4 regions of the Shewanella sp. Koi 1 genome follow, and region 1 is predicted to be linked to each of the others. Evidence: predicted binding sites of a transcription regulator. Region 1 holds the regulator's gene; each other region holds the start of a gene.
What was found. Region 1 encodes sigma-54, which starts transcription at its own class of promoters, with help from an activator protein. Its sites were predicted from a motif close to GTTGGCACGNNNNTNGNNT; they were not measured.

Region 1 (4,582 bases):
GTGACCCTCGCCATTATCGCCTTTTTTGGTACTGCGCTGGTGCTATATTGGCAAGTGCAGCAAAAACGCGGTGGCGATACGGATGACAGCTTGAACGTCAGTGACAGACCCGATTACATTATCGAAGATCTGCGCAGCATTGAGTTTAATGAGCAAGGGCAAGTTAACAGTCGCGTCACGGCAAAGCACATGGAACACTATGAGCTGAAAAACCAAACCGACTTTACTGAGCCCGTCTATCTTGTCTATCCCGACCAAGGTAAAGCAAAATGGCAGATCCGAGCCGATCAAGGTCGACTCAACAAAGATACCGGCAAGGTTGTATTAGAAAATAATGTTATTATCGATGCCATCAGCCCTGGTGAACCCATACAGACATTGTCCACCAGTTTTTTAGAACTCGATCTCAACACTATGATAATGACCTCTGACCGCATCATTTACGTCACAGGGAAAGATTTTAATATTCAAGGGCAAGGCCTTTATGCCGACCTTAACGCGCAGGAAGTGCAATTGACCAGTCAGGTAGTAGGAACCTATGAAGCAAAATAACATATTACTTGCCGGCCTAATGCTAATCACCAGCATGAGCGCCTTCGCCAAGGTTGGTGACTTACAGCAAGAAGTGAAAATTAAAGCCGTTAGCCAAACTGCGGACATTAAAAACAACCAGATCATTTTCTTCGGTCCGGTTGAAGTCACCCAAGGCTCGATTAAAATCCATGCGGATCAACTACGTGCATTTTCTGCCGAAGGGGAAAACAGCAAGATTTTAGTGGCAACCGGTAATCCTGCGACTTATAGCCAGATCCTCGACGATGGACGCCCAGCTTCGGCGAGCGCGAAAGAAATTCGCTACGAAATGGCGACCCGCACCCTAACTTTGACGGGCTCTGCCAGCCTAGACCAAGCGGGTAGCCAAGTGACGGGTAACCTCATCCGTTACGATATTATTCAGCAAAAATTGATCGCTGAGAGCACGGGTAGCGGTGATGATCGCGTGATTACCATTATTCAACCTGACAACTATCAGGAAGAGATCAAGAACCAGCCCGCGGACAAACCTGTGAAAAAACAGGACTCTAAATGACCCAAATCACCTTAAAAGCACAGAATCTCGCTAAGAGTTATAAGAGTCGTCAGGTTGTGAAAGATGTCAGCCTGACGGTGAAAACGGGTCAAGTCGTCGGCCTACTCGGCCCAAACGGCGCGGGTAAAACCACCACCTTTTATATGGTCGTGGGCTTAGTCAAAAGCGATAAAGGCCATATCTTTATCGACGATGATGATTTAACCGCCGATCCCATGCACCTGCGCGCCCGCAAAGGCATTGGTTACCTGCCACAGGAAGCCAGTATCTTTCGCAAGCTGACCGTGCACGACAATATCATGGCGGTACTGCAAACCCGTAAAGAGCTCAATCGCGATCAACGCGAAGAAGAGCTGGAACATCTGCTCGAAGAGTTCCATATCACCCATATCCGAGACAGCCAAGGCATGTCGTTATCGGGCGGTGAACGTCGCCGCGTCGAAATTGCCCGCGCTTTAGCGGCCAATCCAAAGTTTATTCTGCTCGATGAACCCTTCGCCGGTGTCGACCCGATTTCGGTTATCGATATCAAGAAAATCATCGAACAACTCAAGAGCCGAGGCCTTGGGGTACTGATCACAGACCACAATGTGCGCGAGACCTTAGACGTCTGTGAACATGCTTACATTGTCAGTCACGGAAACCTGATTGCCGAAGGAACTCCCGCAGAGATCTTAGACAATCAGCAAGTTAGGGCTGTGTACTTAGGTGAACAATTCAGGCTATAGTTACTTAAACAGAGCCAATTAGCCTTGAATTTTGGCTTATAAGCGCCATCGATATGATAACAAGCGGCCTAAATTCAAAATAATAACGTAGGGATCAGCGGTAACATGAAAGCGTCACTCCAGCTCAAACTGGGTCAACAGTTAACCATGACGCCACAACTCCAACAGGCCATTCGTCTGTTGCAATTGTCGTCATTGGAACTGCAGCAAGAGATCCAGCAAGCCTTAGACTCTAATCCTCTTCTCGAGCTGGAAGAGGAGCAATTCGACGCGCCTACCGAACGTAAGCAAGATATCGCCGATACCGACTTTAGCGAAACAACGGCCCTGCCACAGGAACAAGACAATTCCACCGTGGACATTGCCGAGTCGTTGACCAAAGAATCCCTGCCCGAAGAACTGCCCATGGATACTACTTGGGATGAAGTTTTTACCGCCTCGCCAAACTCAGGTTCTGGCGCCAGCCGTGAAGATGACATGCCCTTCCAAGGGGAAACCAGTGAAGGCCTGTACGAGCATTTAGAATGGCAGAAAAACCTCACGCCCTTCTCTGAAACCGATTTAGCCATCGCCACCGCGATTATTGATGCCATCGACGATCAAGGTTATCTCACTCAAAGTACTGAAGATATCCTCGAGGCCATGGGCAATCCTGAGATAGAACTGGATGAAGTCGAAGCCGTACTTAAGCGTATTCAACACTTCGATCCCGTTGGTGTCGCCGCAAGGGATTTAAGCGAATGTCTGCTTATCCAACTCTCCCATTTTTCGCCGGATACCCCACACCTCGAAAACGCCCGCATGTTGATCAAAGATCATTTAGATCTGATCGCCGCCCGCGACTTTAGGTTGTTGATGCGTAAGACCAAACTTAAAGAGGACGAGTTAAGGGACAGCATAGCGCTGATCCAAACCTTAAACCCTCGCCCCGGTTTGCTCATCACCCCTGTTGATGAAGAATATGTCATCCCCGATGTGTCGGTATCGAAGAAAAACGGTCGCTGGGTGGTCGAGTTAAATCCAGATTGCATGCCAAAAATCAATGTTAATCAGCAATATGCAGCCATGGCGCGCAGCACCAAAAGCCAAGCCGATAGCCAATTTATCCGCGGGCATCTGCAAGAAGCCAAGTGGTTTATCAAAAGCCTTGAAAGCCGTAACGAAACACTGCTCAAGGTGGCAAACTGCATAGTGCAATATCAACAGGGCTTCTTCGAATACGGTGAAGAAGCCATGAAACCTATGGTCCTGAACGATATCGCTGAGGCGGTAGAAATGCATGAGTCCACCATTTCACGGGTGACGACACAAAAATACATGCATACCCCAAAGGGACTTTTTGAACTAAAATATTTCTTCTCAAGCCACGTCGGGACTGATGATGGCGGTGAGTGCTCATCCACGGCAATCAGAGCCTTCATTAAGAAACTGGTTGCAGCGGAAAACCAGAAAAAACCATTAAGCGACAGCAAGATGGCACAGCTTCTGGCAGAACAGGGAATTAACGTTGCGCGCAGAACCATTGCGAAGTACCGAGAAGCGATGCTTATTCCCCCTTCCAATCAGCGTAAAAGTTTATAGCCTAAAGTGGAAATCGGAGGACGTTTATATGCAAATAAACCTGAGTGGACACCATATCGAGATTACTGAATCGTTACGGGCTTATGTTGAGGAAAAGTTTTCAAAACTTGAACGTCATTTCGAACAGATCAATAATGTGCACGTTGTGCTCAATGTTGAGAAAATGCAACAAATTGCCGAAGCGAGAATCAACCTCACCGGTGGTGAAGTCTTCGCGACTTCAGAGCATGCAGATATGTATGCTGCCATAGACGTCCTGATCGACAAGCTTGATCGTCAGGTTATTAAACACAAAGAGAAGTTAACAAAACACTAGCAATGGAACTTCGTACCATACTGCGGCCGGAATGCACGACCTGCGCCACTCCGGGCAGTAAGAAAAAGGTACTGGAACTTATCAGCGACTTAGCCGCTGCCCAGTACCCCACCCTCTCATCTCAAGAGATCTTCGAAAGCCTAGTGGCGCGCGAAAAGATGGGGAGCACAGGTATAGGTAACGGCATCGCCATTCCACATGGTCGATTAACCGATATAACACAACCCATAGCCATATTGGTGAAATGTGAGGAGCCGATAGCCTTTGATGCTATCGATAAACAACCTGTCGACATTTTATTTGCGCTGCTGGTGCCTGCTGACCAATGTCAACAGCACTTAAGCACTTTGTCCTGCATGGCTGAAAAGCTCAGCGACAAACAAATATTGAAGCAATTGCGCAAGACGCATGATGAAACGGAACTCTATCAGGTAATCACTGGATGAAACTGGTCATAGTGTCAGGGCGCTCAGGCTCAGGCAAATCGGTCGCACTAAGAGTGCTTGAAGATCTCGGCTATTATTGTGTCGATAATCTTCCGTTGCCGCTGATTGGCAGCTTACTCGAACAGCTCAAGGGCAGTAACGATCTCGTCGCCATCAGCGTTGACGTGCGTAACCTGCCGGAGCAAGACAAGGTACTCGTCAAACAGCTCGCAAGCCTGCCAGAGGGCACTGAACTTACCAGCTTCTTCTTAAATTCCAGCGATAAAGTACTGCTAAAGCGCTACAGCGAGACTCGGCGCTTACATCCCTTATCTAAGAGCCGAGTATCACTGCAAGAAGCCATCAAACTTGAAGGCAAATTGCTCGAGCCCCTGTCACAGCAGATGGATCACTACATAGATACCTCAAATCTGAATATCTA
Region 2 (4,582 bases), 460 kb from region 1:
CACGTTGTGCACTAATTCCTGTTGCAGACGCTCAAGAATGTTACGTGAAGTCACGTACTTACCTTCTTTACCTGCAAAAGGTGAAGTGTTGACTTGGAAAGTCATAGTCAGTGTTGGTTCGTCAACTGACAGTGGTGGCAGCGCTTCAACATTACCTGCAGCACACACAGTGTCAGAAATTTTCAGCTCGCCTAAACCGGTAATAGCCACGATGTCGCCAGCGTTTGCTACGTCAACTTCGGTACGCTCTAAGCCCATGTAACCTAATACTTGGCCCATTTTACCGTTACGAGTCTTACCATCAGCGCCGATCACGGTCACTTGTTGGTTAGTCTTGATGTACCACGCTTGATGCGGCCAACACCGATAACACCCACGTATGAGTTGTAATCGAGCTGAGAAATTTGCATCTGGAATGGACCTTCAGCGTCAGCTGCAGGTGAAGATACTTTTTCAACGATAGTTTGGAACAGTGGCGTCATATCTGTGCCAACTTCATCCGGATCTAACGTTGCGAAGCCGTTTAACGCAGAAGCGTAAACAACAGGGAAATCTAATTGCTCGTCAGTCGCACCTAAGTTGTCGAACAGGTCGAATACTTGGTCGATAACCCAATCAGGGCGAGCACCAGGACGGTCAATCTTGTTGATAACAACGATTGGCTTTAAGCCTTGGGCGAACGCTTTCTTGGTTACGAAGCGAGTCTGTGGCATTGGACCGTCAACGGCGTCAACCAGCAGTAATACTGAGTCCACCATAGACAATACGCGCTCAACCTCACCACCGAAGTCGGCGTGGCCTGGGGTGTCTACGATGTTAATGCGGTAGTCGTTCCACTTGATGGCAGTATTCTTTGCCAGAATCGTGATCCCACGTTCCTTTTCAAGATCGTTGGAGTCCATCACCCGCTCAGTAGCTTCTCCCCGGGTTGCAAGGGTTCCTGATTGCGACAGCAGCTTGTCAACCAGGGTCGTTTTGCCATGGTCAACGTGCGCAATAATGGCGATGTTACGTAAATTCTCTAGCACGGATAAACCTCTTACCATCAAACAAAAATAGGGATATTTCAATATTCGTTATAGCAATCTACGTTGAGTCGCCATAAAAAAGCGTGACATTCTACTCCAGAGCGGCCTCGCCGCACAGGATTATTTTTGAACACTTATAAAACAATTTTTTGAGCACTGTGCTCAAAAGGTACTCTCTTGCCCGAGTCAAATAGCCTAAATGCACCGTTAATGCGCAGGCGATTCACCAGTTTATCTTGTCATCAACCAAGCTAAGCAGCTGAATTCACTATTTTTCACTCAGTGCAGCTTTTGCTGCTCGGCTCAAAGCCGCCATAAGTATAGTCAATCCACGCAATCCAGCCGTGACGCGCCAGAGTGAGCCATAAAAATAAGCGCAGTAGGTACCAGTTAGCGGTTTCTGCGGATGCCTTTGGCCTCAGTTTCAACAAACTCTATTCCACATTGCGAACAACGACTTTAATAACCTGATAATTAAGCATTATTCAATATAACCAGCTATAACCGCCCCGCGAAAAACAGCTTAGGTTGCCACGGTTTTGTGACATTATTGCGGACGATTGAAATAGTGAGCTTGCACGGTTATCTCGCCTCACTAATGTGCTAAATTCGTTGTGCTTTGTTTGGTTTCGAATCTTGTCAAAAGCCAGAATTGAGATATCAATCCGGCTTGCCTCTGAGCTTAATGGGCCGACGAGTTCGGGATAAGTGGGCGTTGCGAGATTGCACTCAAGTTGCTTGCACTAAAATGGTGTTGTGACGGTGCGCACCAAAATGGATTAATGCACCAAAATGCCACATGCAAACGCACCAACATAGTGCAACGCGAAGTGAATTGTTGTGCACTAAAATATATAGCCTTTGATTATCAACACCTTAAATTGTTGGCATAGATATCGCTATATAGCTTGTAAGTTTGGCTCAAGCGCGACTTGAGTTAAAAGATTATAGAAGGGACATCCCTTTACCCTACCGGAGACTTGAGAATGTCAGTTGAATCAGTTTTAAAGCAACTTGAAGAATTAGAAGTTAAGTTTGTTGATTTACGTTTTACCGACACCAAAGGTAAAGAGCAGCACGTATCTATCCCTGCTCATCAGGTAGACGCTGATTTCTTCGAAGACGGCAAAATGTTTGACGGTTCGTCAATCGCTGGCTGGAAAGGCATTAACGAATCAGACATGGTGCTGATGCCAGACCCAACCACGTTTGTATTAGACCCATTCACCGAAGAAACCACTGCCCTGATCCGCTGTGACATTCTCGAGCCAGGCACTATGACTGGTTATGACCGCGACCCACGTTCTATCGCGAAAAAAGCGGAAGAATACTTACGCTCTACCGGTATCGCTGACACTGTATTAGTTGGACCAGAACCAGAATTCTTCCTGTTCGACGACGTACGTTTCGGTACTGACATGTCTGGTTGTTTCGTGAAAATCGACGCTAAAGAAGCGGCATGGAACTCTGGCACTAGCTACGAAGGTGGCAACACTGGTCACCGTCCATTCGTGAAAGGCGGTTACTTCCCAGTAGCTCCTGTTGACTCATCACAAGACTTACGTAGCGCTATGTGTTTAGTGCTCGAAGAAATGGGTCAAGTCGTTGAAGCTCACCACCACGAAGTAGCGACTGCGGGTCAAAACGAAATCGCAACTCGCTTCAACACTCTGACTAAGAAAGCGGACGAAATCCAAATTCTGAAGTACGTAGTACACAACATGGCTCACGCCTACGGTAAGACTGCGACTTTCATGCCTAAGCCAATCGTTGGCGACAACGGTAGCGGTATGCACGTTCACCAATCTCTGTCTAAAGACGGTGTGAACCTGTTCGCAGGCGACAAATACGCTGGTTTAAGTGAAACTGCACTGTACTACATCGGTGGTATCATCAAGCACGCTCGCGCGCTGAACGCTTTCACTAACCCAAGCACTAACTCTTACAAGCGTTTAGTACCACACTTCGAAGCGCCAGTGATGTTAGCTTACTCAGCACGTAACCGCAGCGCTTCAATCCGTATTCCAGTGGTACCAAGCCCTAAAGGCCGTCGTATCGAAACTCGCTTCCCAGATCCACATGCAAACCCATACTTAGGTTTCGCAGCACTGCTGATGGCGGGTATCGATGGTATCCAAAACAAGATCCATCCAGGCGAAGCGATGGATAAAGACTTGTACGATCTGCCAGCTGAAGAAGCGGCTGAAATCCCACAAGTAGCGACTTCATTAGAAAACGCGCTTGAAAACCTGCAAGCTGACCACGAGTTCTTAACTCGCGGCGGTGTATTCAGCGAAGATTTCATCCAATCTTACATTGCACTGAAATCTGCAGAAGCTGAGCGTGTAAGCCGTACAACTCACCCATTAGAGTTCGAGATGTACTACAGCCTGTAATGGCTAACGGCATCAATTAGCTGCACAAAATCTAACAGCCCCGACAGTCTTCTGTCGGGGCTTTTTTGTCTCTATCGCACAGTGACTCCCAAGTATTCCCCAGCCTATTCAACACCTCTACACACATACACTCTGACCTCTCGTTGTTTTCTGTCCATTTGTTGTCGCCTCGTGATTTTGGGTGCATAAAAAAGTAAAGGCTTTGTAAATTCAATTAAGAACGATTCTCGATTACAACTATAATAATGCGTCTTTTTTGGAGCCAAACACGGAATACTCTCCATTCATATTCAGTTAGCGCATTGAATTCAAACCATTAAAAACGCTTTCTGGGTCGCAAGGAAAGGCACCACAGTGCAGTCCTTTTGGCTTCTCATGTACCTATTGTTTTTGATGGAGAATACTATGCCTAAGTCTATGGGGCCGATAAGCCTAGTCGCCGCCGCAGTTATCTGCCAACTGGGGCTTGTTAATGTGGCAACAGCCGCAGAAACCGATATGGAGCGCATGGTGGTCTCCGCCACCCGCTCACCGACCCAAATCAGCGATCTCTCCAGCACTGTGTGGATCATTGATGAAGCCAGCATTCGCGAGCAAACCGATAGCGGCAAAGGTATTAAGGAAATGCTCGCCGCCTTAGTGCCGTCGATGGACGTGTCCAGCCAAGGGCGCACCAACTTTGGCCAAAATATTCGCGGTCGCGCCATGGTGGTCCTAATCGATGGCGTGTCGATGAACACCTCCCGCAGTATCAGCCGCCAGCTCGACAGTATCGATCCATTCAATATTGCCCGCATCGAAGTACTCGCTGGCGCGTCGGCTATCTATGGCGGTGGCGCACTGGGCGGTGCCATTAATATTGTCACTAAAAAAGCGGCTGACAGCAGTGATACCTTCGAAGCCGAAGCGGGATTCAAGTCCGGCTTTAATAGCAGTGATGATTTAGATTACCACACCGCGCTGGCGGTGACCGGGGGCAGCGATTCGCTTAAAGGGCGCTTTAGTGCCGCTTGGCAGGAAAACGGCCAATGGTTTGATGGCAGTAGCAACCCTGTGATGCTGGACATTACCCAAACCGGAATGCAGTACACCCAAGGTTATGATTTAATGGCGAATATGGATTGGCAGCTTGCCAATGACGCCAACCTCAGCGCCATG
Region 3 (4,582 bases), 700 kb from region 1:
CACTATGTCACTGAGTTGGAGCTTGATTTTGCCAAGGTATGGCAAATTTACCAACAGCAGAGCCGCCCACAAAGAATTAAAGACGTTACCTATTTTTAGCGCTAGCGCTGGGTGACTTTGTCGTCGCTTTACCAATAAACAAAAGCCGCACTCAGTTTTAGCGCGGCTTTTGTTTATATCCCGTTTACTATTTATTGCTCGACTTATGCTTTTAAATCATTGCCTAAGCTAGAAAGGGTCGAGGTTCTGCCTTTATCGTTATAAGTCAGGGTAGTCGCGTTTCGGCTCGCCTGTAAGGCTTGGGCAAAACGGTTTAGACTCGCCAAATTCATTTCGATGAGACTGGCATTTTGAGCGTTAAGATCCTTACATTCGGCAAGGGCCTCTTTTACGGCGGCCATTTTATGGGATAGTTCTACTTGCGAGGTGAGTAAGGATTTATCGCTGTGATTGGCCAGTAAGTCATCGTTGGCCTTGAGTTCTTGCAGGCATGTTGATTTTTGCTCCGCAAGCGATAATAGCAAATCGGCGTTTTGGTCAACCAAAGCGCCTTTTTCCTTGAGAATAATCTGTTTAAGAACAGCCAAATGGGCGTGTTGTTGATCTACCAGTTTAGCTATTTCTGTCATAGTTACTCTTTATTGAGGTCATTCAATTCAGCTTCGAAGCTGGCAATGTTGGCCGCCAACTTTTCGGGATCAATTTTATAGCGACCTTCGGCAATCGCTTGCTTAATTTCAGCGACTTTCTTTTGGTCGACTTCAGGTAGGCTGGCCATTTTGGTTTGAGCTCCTTGAAGCTGTTGAGCTTGAGCCGTAATGACAACTGAGTCACCTTTTTGTTGAGTCGATTTAGCCGCAACCTGAGTCGATTGCTCGCTTTCGCTGTTCTTTTTTGTACTGTTTGAACGGACTTGCGCGGCCGCTCCGGCGTTAAATTTGCTAATATCAATTGCCATGTTAGGCTCCAGCGTCGTGTATACGGGATTTCTTAACTGGGGTATCGGCAGCCCATCGAAAAGCTTTAGCTTATTTTACATTCTAACTTCGACTTCGCCAATGGCTGTGACTATAGCATCTAGTTCCTTGTTTGAGCTGCTATTTTTGACCCTAATTTGGTCACCAATATTACCATCTTGCAGTGCTTCCCCCACGGTTTTTAGTACAAAATTACTGGAACGGACATAAATCGACACTGAATCATTCTTACAAACAAAGCAAAGGTTGTTTGCAAAAATGGGAAAATTTTTGGCGACACGGCGTTTAACCCGTACGCCTGAAAGTTGGCTGGTATCGCTAAATTGCATTCCGCGTAAGCTATTTTGATCAATATAACGGATTTCAATCTGAGTCGGACTGATTAACTCGCCTGGCGCCAGTGTTTCGCTGGCTACCACCACAGGGAACAGGATATCAACACGTACCGACATAAAAATCTGCCAAGGGTAGGCCAAATCCGGTGTGTCACAGCTGACTTTTACTGTGTTGTTGCGGCTGATTTCCCTATCCGATGCTAGTTCAACTTTTATTGGGGACGCGCATTGTGCTGGTAATAGTCGGTTATCAATAGACTGGGGAGCGATTTCCACTTTGGCATTCGCCGGTACTGAAATCTTTTCATTAATAAGGGCTTTAGCTAACTCTGATATCGCCGATACGCTAGGTACCTCGGGAGCTGCATTGGCCGCCGAGGTGAGAAATAATGCGATAACACATAAAAAATATACTAAATTTACTTTCATAATGAAGAGACTAGCTTGTAACGCCAGAATGCACCTATACTTTTATCAAACGTGAAACTGTCCTGTGTCGTTAAGGCCAAAATTTCGTGTCAGAAGTTTGACTCAGTTTCAACTATGGTTATGGATAACAAGACGCAAGCAATTAATATGCCTATACTCAAACGAGTTTTAGGGCCGTACATAAACAGAACAACAAGGCAGAGTTATGTCGAGTATTCTTGATTCAGTCAACAAACGCACCCAACTCGTAGGTCAAAACCGACTAGAACTATTGCTATTTAAGTTGAATGGTCGTCAACGTTTTGGGATTAACGTATTCAAAGTAAAAGAGGTTCTGCAGTGTCCACCATTAACGGCCTTGCCTAAACTTAATCCCTACGTTAAAGGGGTGGCACATATTCGCGGAACGACCATTTCAGTCATCGATTTAAGTGCCGCAACTGGTGGGCGTCCGCTCGCGAGTACCGAAAATTGCTTTATTATCATTTCTGAATATAACCGTAGCGTACAAGGTTTCTTGGTTAGTTCAGTTGAACGTATCATCAACATGAACTGGGAAGCCATTATGCCGCCACCTCAAGGTGCTGGCCGTTATTCCTATTTGACGGCGGTAACTGAAATTGAAGGCGAGTTAGTCGAAATTCTCGATGTTGAAAAGATTCTTGATGAAATCTCCCCAGTAAAAACCGCGATCAGTGAAGAAGTCAATGAGCAGCTCACTATCGATAGAAGTCAGCATTATCACATCATGGTGATTGATGATTCGGCTGTGGCTCGTAAACAGATTATTCGCGCGTTGGAATCATTAAACTTACAAATTGATACGGCAAAAGATGGCCGCGAAGCATTGGACAAGTTAAAGGCGATTGCTAGTGAAATGAACAATGTCGCGGAAGAGATCCCATTAATTATTTCCGATATCGAAATGCCTGAAATGGATGGTTATACCTTAACGGCAGAAATCCGCGACGATCCAAAGCTCAAGCATATTAAGGTCGTTTTACATACCTCACTCAGCGGCGTGTTCAACCAGGCCATGGTGCAAAAAGTAGGCGCCAACGACTTTATCGCGAAATTCAATCCTGATGAATTAGCGGCAGCAGTGAACAAGCATTTAAGTTTGTAGTGAAAGTGTGGGTTAGTGCCTAGTAGCGCTTTACGCTATAATCTAGCCCTTATTACATGATTGTTGGCACTTATTTGGGTGCTTGCTATAGGATCTAGGACGTGAATGTGCCTGACAAATCACTCGCTGAAGCCGAATATAATCAATTTAGGTTGTTCCTAGAACAACACAGCGGCATCGTACTGGGGGAAAATAAACAATACCTAGTACGTAGCCGTCTTGCTCCTTTGATGGGCAAATATAATCTGCCTTCGTTATCCGATGTGGTAAAACATTCGATGAAGCCCACGGAGCGAGCCTTACGGGCAGAAGTGATCGACGCCATGACTACCAATGAAACCTTATGGTTTCGTGACCGTTATCCGTTTGAGTTGCTCAATAATGTGTTGTTACCTGAATACAGTAAGTTGGGGCGTCCATTAAAAATATGGTCCGCTGCCTGCTCGTCTGGCCAAGAGCCTTATTCGTTGGCAATGACTATCTTAGAATATCAACAGAAGAAGCCGGGAGCTTTGCCGGGCGGCGCCTCGATCCAAGCAACCGATCTTTCGCCTTCGATGTTGGAACGTTGCAAAAATGCCGAATACGATAGTTTGGCGCTAGCGCGTGGTTTATCCGAGGAACGTAAGCGCCAGTTTTTTGATGCTTTGCCCTCTGGCAACATGCGAGTTAAGGATAACGTTAAGCGTTTAGTCAATTTTCGCGCCCATAACTTACTTGAGAGTTACACCTTACTCGGCAAGTTCGACATTATCTTCTGTCGAAATGTGCTGATCTATTTTGCCCCAGAGGCAAAAGCAAAAATTTTGCGGCAATTCGCTGCCGCTTTAAATCCGAAGGGCATACTCTTTCTCGGCGCGTCAGAGTCGATTGCGGGTCTGACGGATGAATTTGATATGGTTCGTTGCAACCCTGGTATCTATTACCAGAAAAAGACTTAATGTTATGATATTAAATAAAAATTACCGACATTAGTCGGTAATTTTTTACCCCACCAAACCCCATTTCTACACATTTCTGATAGTTTCTGTTTTTTGGCACATGAATTGCTTATTCCCGTGAGAGTCACGATGGAGGCAATTTTATGGCGATCAATTTTGATAAGGCACTAGGTGTGCACCAATTCACTTTGGGGATACGTGCAGAACGTGCCGAAGTAATTTCAAGCAACATCGCAAACGCCGATACGCCACATTATAAAGCCCGTGACGTCGATTTTTCTGCGGCCTTAAATATTGCGAAAACCCAGCAACAGCAACGCAATAGCCTTGAGATGACAGGCGATGAGCAGCATTTTGGCCTCGCACAGTTAACGGGACAATACGTGAAGTTCCGTGTGCCAAATCAGCCAGATACTGGAGATGGCAATACAGTGGATATTCAACAGGAACAGTCGGCATTTATGCAAAATGCCCTCGAATATCAAATGTCTCTGGGATTTTTGGACAGTAAGTTTAGCGGCATGAAAAAAGCGCTGAGAGGGGATTAATCATGAGTTTATTTAGCATTTTTGATGTGGCAGGCTCCGGTATGTCAGCCCAGTCCGTCCGACTCAATACCACGGCGAGTAACATCGCTAACGCCGATTCTGTTTCTAGCAGTATTGATAAAACTTACCGCTCACGTCATCCCATTTTTGAAGCTGAAATGGCGAAAGCGCAGAGCCAACAGCAAGCTTCTCAAGGTGTTGCAGTAAAAGGCATTGTTGAGAGCGA
Region 4 (4,582 bases), 2.0 Mb from region 1:
TTGGTATCATCTTTCGCAATTATGCTAAGGATATTTTATTGTTACAACTTACTCACCTAAGGGTGAATTGAATTAAAAGGAGTGTGGCCTATGTCATACAAAATTAACGGACATGAAATCACAGTGAACTTCCCTGTAGACTCTATTTCAGTTAACAAAACATCCATTGCTTTTACCGATAGACAAGGTAAAAACAAGCAGACTTTTTCAAAGCGTACCGAAGCCTTAAACTTTATGAAATGGCTATTGTCGGCAAATAAATAAGTCTGATTGTGTACTCCTTAGAGTACTAAAAACGGTGTTTAGGTTTATTCGGTTCCCATTTTCCTCGCCATACCGAAACCTAATGACCGAAATAGATAGCCCAATATCACGATTTGCTATCCCCTTACGTCGAATGACGAACTCGTTTGGTTCAGGCGGTATCTAGCTCACACAGATACGTGCCGAACCAAATGTGTATTCCACTAACCTAGATCAAATTAATCTGTATTTGTCCCTGCTAATATAATCACTCACTCAATTTGTGAATGTATTTTCTATGTCAAAACCCGATACTAAAACGGCTATGCTGACCTTAATAACCCAGATTAAACAGGTTATTCCGCTTAACTTAGATGAAGCACAAATGTGCCAAGGTGAGTGTTTAGGCTGTTCTAAAAAAATGCTGGAAATGTTGGATGGTGAAATAAGCTATTGGCAATATTCAACCGATACGCCGGGATTGAAAGATCTTAAACATCTTGAAAAGATAGCCACACGCACCCACAAAATATTAAAGCGTAATAAGTTAGTTGGCTAAACGCTATCCTGCGTCGCCCTCACCGTATTTTCGTCTATATCTTGGCAACATGGTTTGATTTCCTAATAGCCCCCCCTGATGAATATAGAGGATGGAGGCATGTTGCTCGCACTGTAAATAATCCTCTAACACAATAAAGCCTAAGGGATCGTAGAGTAATTCAAATTGCACACCGCTGGCACTGAGTCGTTGCCACATGGCATAAAACTCAGGATAGAGTTTCCCAAAATGGTATTTCTTCCCCACATTCAAAATCTGCGGATGTTCAGCAGAGTTGGGATTTAACTCATAAAACTGCTGCATTAAATACTCATCGCCGCCGACAACGGCGCAGGTAAGCACTCGAATATTCAATTGCTGACGCACAAAATATTGATTTAAAAAGAGTGCCGTTGTTCCTGTACCTGCAGGTAAAAACACCTTGAGATCGGAAATTTGCTGTGACTCGGCCCAAGCAACTATTTCAGCGGCTAACTGACTAACACCATATTGCGCATACTGGCAGCGCCCGCCTTCAGGAATAAACAAAGCGTTAGGTTCAGCCGGCAAGACTTGTTGCTCAATATAATCCTGGCAAGTCCAATTAGGCTCACGGTGGAGAGAAGGATTGCTTGTAATCAGGCTAGATAAATCAATGACACGCGTACCATTGCCGATGGCAGCGGCATAATTACCCGTCGGCAAGGTGCGGATATGGCTGGCAATATGATCCACATAAAAATCGCACTGCCAGCCCTTCAGCTTGGCGAGCGCCGACAGTGAATACAACGAGTTAGCCTGCGCGGAGCCATAACCAATCAGCTTAGTCACCTCAGCAAAATCATGGTCTAGAAAATAGGCAAACTTACGCGCTTTATTGCCACTAAACGCAGGATGCAATAAATCGTCTCGTTTGAGAAATATCTTGCGTCCGGCAAAGGAAAAAGACTCTACAGGACTGTCAGAGAGCAGGCTTTTGGCTAACATGGATACACTCGAAGGAAACAAGGCCGTTAGTGTACCGCGAGCTTGCCTACATCGTCCGTAATTATTAAGCATTTTCGCGAAAATCTAGCCTTTTTTACAACGTCATACCGTCGCCAAGATAAATATTCCACTGATAAATAAGGAAAAATATTTTGGCACAATTCTCGCTTACTCCATTTAAGTATCAATTAATGATTCTGTGTGTTGGCCAAGGTAATGCCAACACAGATTTAAAATGAGTTAAGGAGTATTCAATGTCACTTTTACGGTTAATTTTCAATATTGCTTGGTTTGTCCTTGGTGGATTTGTGATGGGACTCGCCTGGTGGCTCGCGGGGATTTTGTGTTTTATCAGTATTATCGGTATTCCCTTCGGCCGCGCCTGCTTTGTCATTGGCGAATTGACCTTCTGGCCCTTTGGACAAGAGCAAATGAATCGTCGCCATTTAACCGGACGTGAAGATTTAGGCACAGGCGCCTTTGGTATGGTGGGCAATATTATTTGGTTCTTGCTGTTTGGGATTTGGTTGGCCATAGGCCATTTGGCCCATGCCCTCGCCTGCTTTGTGACGATTATTGGTATCCCCTTTGGGATCCAACATATCAAGCTGGCGCTATTAAGCCTGACACCGATTGGGCAAACCATAGTAGCTAAAGCGTAATAATCACAGTAGCTAAAGCGTAATAAACATAGTCGCTAAAGCCTAAGTCGGATCACTCAGCACTACTCTGCATCACTGGGTAGTGCTGATGTATAGTTAGGCAGTGATTGCACTAATCTTGCTTCGTGATAGTCCCTTTCTTCATCGAGTAAATCAGTGTAATCAGCAAATGGCTCACTCACTTCCCCTTGTTCTAGACTTATCATTTCGAATAGATAATGCGCCAGTTTGGCTGGCGCATCTATGGTGATGTCATGACCACAATAGGCCAAGACAACTAAGTCGACATTAAAATGTTGTGCTAATGCCCTGCTGGTTTGAATATTCACTAAGGCATCACGATCACCCGATAAAATACTGACTGGAACAGGCAAAGACGCTGGGCAGCGATAACGAAACGCCGCCCACAACTGACGACACGCATTACTAATATGCGGTGTCGACTCGTGGCGATAGTGGCTCCAACGTGCAATCAAGGCGACATCGCGCCGATGGCGATAGCTGGTTAAGCGCACAATCGTCGATTCAATAGAATTAAGCTGTCGACCACGGCAACGTTTGACCCAAGCACTCAGGGCATTCAATCCATTAAATCGCTGATACCAAGGTGATAAGTTAGCCGCGCTACTATTCAGCACAAAAACGTGTTTTATCTGCTCGGGGCGCTGCTTAGCCATTTCCATGGCGAGCATACCGCCCATCGATAAGCCCAGCAGATAAAAGGCTTGTCCCGCTAAATGCTCATCCAATTGTTGCCATATCGAGCTGGCATATTCAGGGATAGTTAAAGGGCTGACTTGGTGAGTGAGGATCCCATTACCGGGCAAGTCTGGGGTAAAAACGGTGCAGCCCCTTTGCCTTAATCTCTGATCAAAGCCATTCCAATGGCGTTGATCGCGCATCAAGCCTCTGAGTAATACCCACGTTGTCATCAAAAACGCTCCCGATACCAAAACTGCTGCGCACTCTGCGCCAGTTGTATGAGATGTTCGGGCGTCAGCCCCTCTAACTCCCGTGCGTACGCCGCCTCCATCAAGAACTGCATCAGTACTGTGTGCCGGCGTAAAATCCTGTGGTGCCTGTGTGTTTTTTGCGGATTAAAGAAGCCCGCAAAATTAAATATTTGCCTTGGATTTTTCTTAATCCATGCCCATGAGCCCATCTCTAAGGTCAAAGGTAAGAATGGAATATTGGCTTGAGGATCATGGGTATGATGCTGGCGGTACAAGTAATCCCAAATATCACCATGGGTGCGATAAAACTGGCTCTGGGGCGCAAGCCGATAATGACCATGATGGGGATAGCTCGCTTCAAATAACTGTTTTAGGTGATAAATGAAGTGGGCATTTTCAAAGGACGCGCGCGTGTGGGCATAGGGAAACCAGATATGATCCGTCAAACCAAAGCCAGAATGCGCATCGAGGGAAATAAGACTGGTGCTTTGTCTAAGCAGTTGTTGCACATAGGCCACCAGTCCCGCTGTTTCAAGCTCCATGCCGCCAAGGCCACGAAACCAAGGCAGCTTGGAAGAGAGCCGCTGCCCTCCAACCATAAAAGACACTTTTTCCCGGGACTCTATCGGCGCGTTGCGCATCAAGTCGACCTGATTGCCATTACCGCGACTGCCCAGCAGTAACCCGACAGGATTCACCACCGGGACAAAGGCTAAGCGGATGTCCGTTAACAACTGTTGTAGGTGTTTGTCCCACGCAAGGCGCTGCAACAGGCTGTTAAGCAAAGCTAAAATCACCTGGGAGCCAATCCGCTCCACCCCATGCACACCACCAACGAATAATACGGTCGGACATGGACGTTCGGTCACGCCTAACTCGACACTGTAGAGCGGAAAATGTTGGTGCCGAAATGGAATGTCCGCAAGAACCTGATATTTGAGTTTAAGATGATGAGTATCAATGAGTTGTGATAGTGTATCTAACTCGAATGGAATGTTATTCATATCATCCTAGAAAGTGAAATGAGCATCGACTCATAGCCTTAGGACGATATTAATGGCGAACCACGACAAATTTATGACAACAGATTAAGCCACAGCCAAGCTCACTTTAGTGGCGTGTGACTTCCTCCTGAAACAGCAACTCCCCCATAATGCTTTCAATATCCAGTTGAGCTAAGCCCTGGTCGAAAACATCCC

Region 2: glnA (glutamate--ammonia ligase) is a predicted target of sigma-54. The motif match lies at 1,912-1,930, and genes of this name have one in related genera.
Region 3: flgA (flagellar basal body P-ring formation chaperone FlgA) is a predicted target of sigma-54. The motif match lies at 1,878-1,896, and genes of this name have one in related genera.
Region 4: ACUZ8J_RS08735 (YccF domain-containing protein) is a predicted target of sigma-54. The motif match lies at 1,920-1,938, and genes of this name have one in related genera.

The regions. Positions count from the first base shown of each region.
Region 1 covers NZ_JBREJM010000001.1:4,018,665-4,023,246, forward strand. The annotation lists gene lptC (LPS export ABC transporter periplasmic protein LptC) at 1-552, shown strand, start outside; gene lptA (lipopolysaccharide transport periplasmic protein LptA) at 539-1,090, shown strand; gene lptB (LPS export ABC transporter ATP-binding protein) at 1,087-1,818, shown strand; gene ACUZ8J_RS17775 (RNA polymerase factor sigma-54) at 1,924-3,399, shown strand; gene hpf (ribosome hibernation promoting factor) at 3,428-3,715, shown strand; gene ptsN (PTS IIA-like nitrogen regulatory protein PtsN) at 3,718-4,161, shown strand; gene rapZ (RNase adapter RapZ) at 4,158-4,582, shown strand, end outside.
Region 2 covers NZ_JBREJM010000001.1:4,475,646-4,480,227, forward strand. The annotation lists partial or broken gene typA (translational GTPase TypA) at 1-1,028, opposite strand, end outside; gene glnA (glutamate--ammonia ligase) at 2,015-3,424, shown strand; gene ACUZ8J_RS19685 (TonB-dependent receptor) at 3,830-4,582, shown strand, end outside.
Region 3 covers NZ_JBREJM010000001.1:3,315,912-3,320,493, reverse strand. The annotation lists gene ACUZ8J_RS14630 (LPP20 family lipoprotein) at 1-99, shown strand, start outside; gene ACUZ8J_RS14625 (flagella synthesis protein FlgN) at 204-629, opposite strand; gene flgM (flagellar biosynthesis anti-sigma factor FlgM) at 632-958, opposite strand; gene flgA (flagellar basal body P-ring formation chaperone FlgA) at 1,034-1,741, opposite strand; gene ACUZ8J_RS14610 (chemotaxis protein CheV) at 1,947-2,867, shown strand; gene ACUZ8J_RS14605 (CheR family methyltransferase) at 2,969-3,808, shown strand; gene flgB (flagellar basal body rod protein FlgB) at 3,952-4,356, shown strand; gene flgC (flagellar basal body rod protein FlgC) at 4,359-4,582, shown strand, end outside.
Region 4 covers NZ_JBREJM010000001.1:1,978,959-1,983,540, reverse strand. The annotation lists gene ACUZ8J_RS08750 (hypothetical protein) at 91-264, shown strand; gene ACUZ8J_RS08745 (hypothetical protein) at 542-802, shown strand; gene ACUZ8J_RS08740 (1-aminocyclopropane-1-carboxylate deaminase/D-cysteine desulfhydrase) at 806-1,753, opposite strand; gene ACUZ8J_RS08735 (YccF domain-containing protein) at 2,023-2,430, shown strand; gene ACUZ8J_RS08730 (alpha/beta fold hydrolase) at 2,493-3,362, opposite strand; gene ACUZ8J_RS08725 (M14 family metallopeptidase) at 3,362-4,387, opposite strand; gene ACUZ8J_RS08720 (substrate-binding periplasmic protein) at 4,494-4,582, opposite strand, start outside.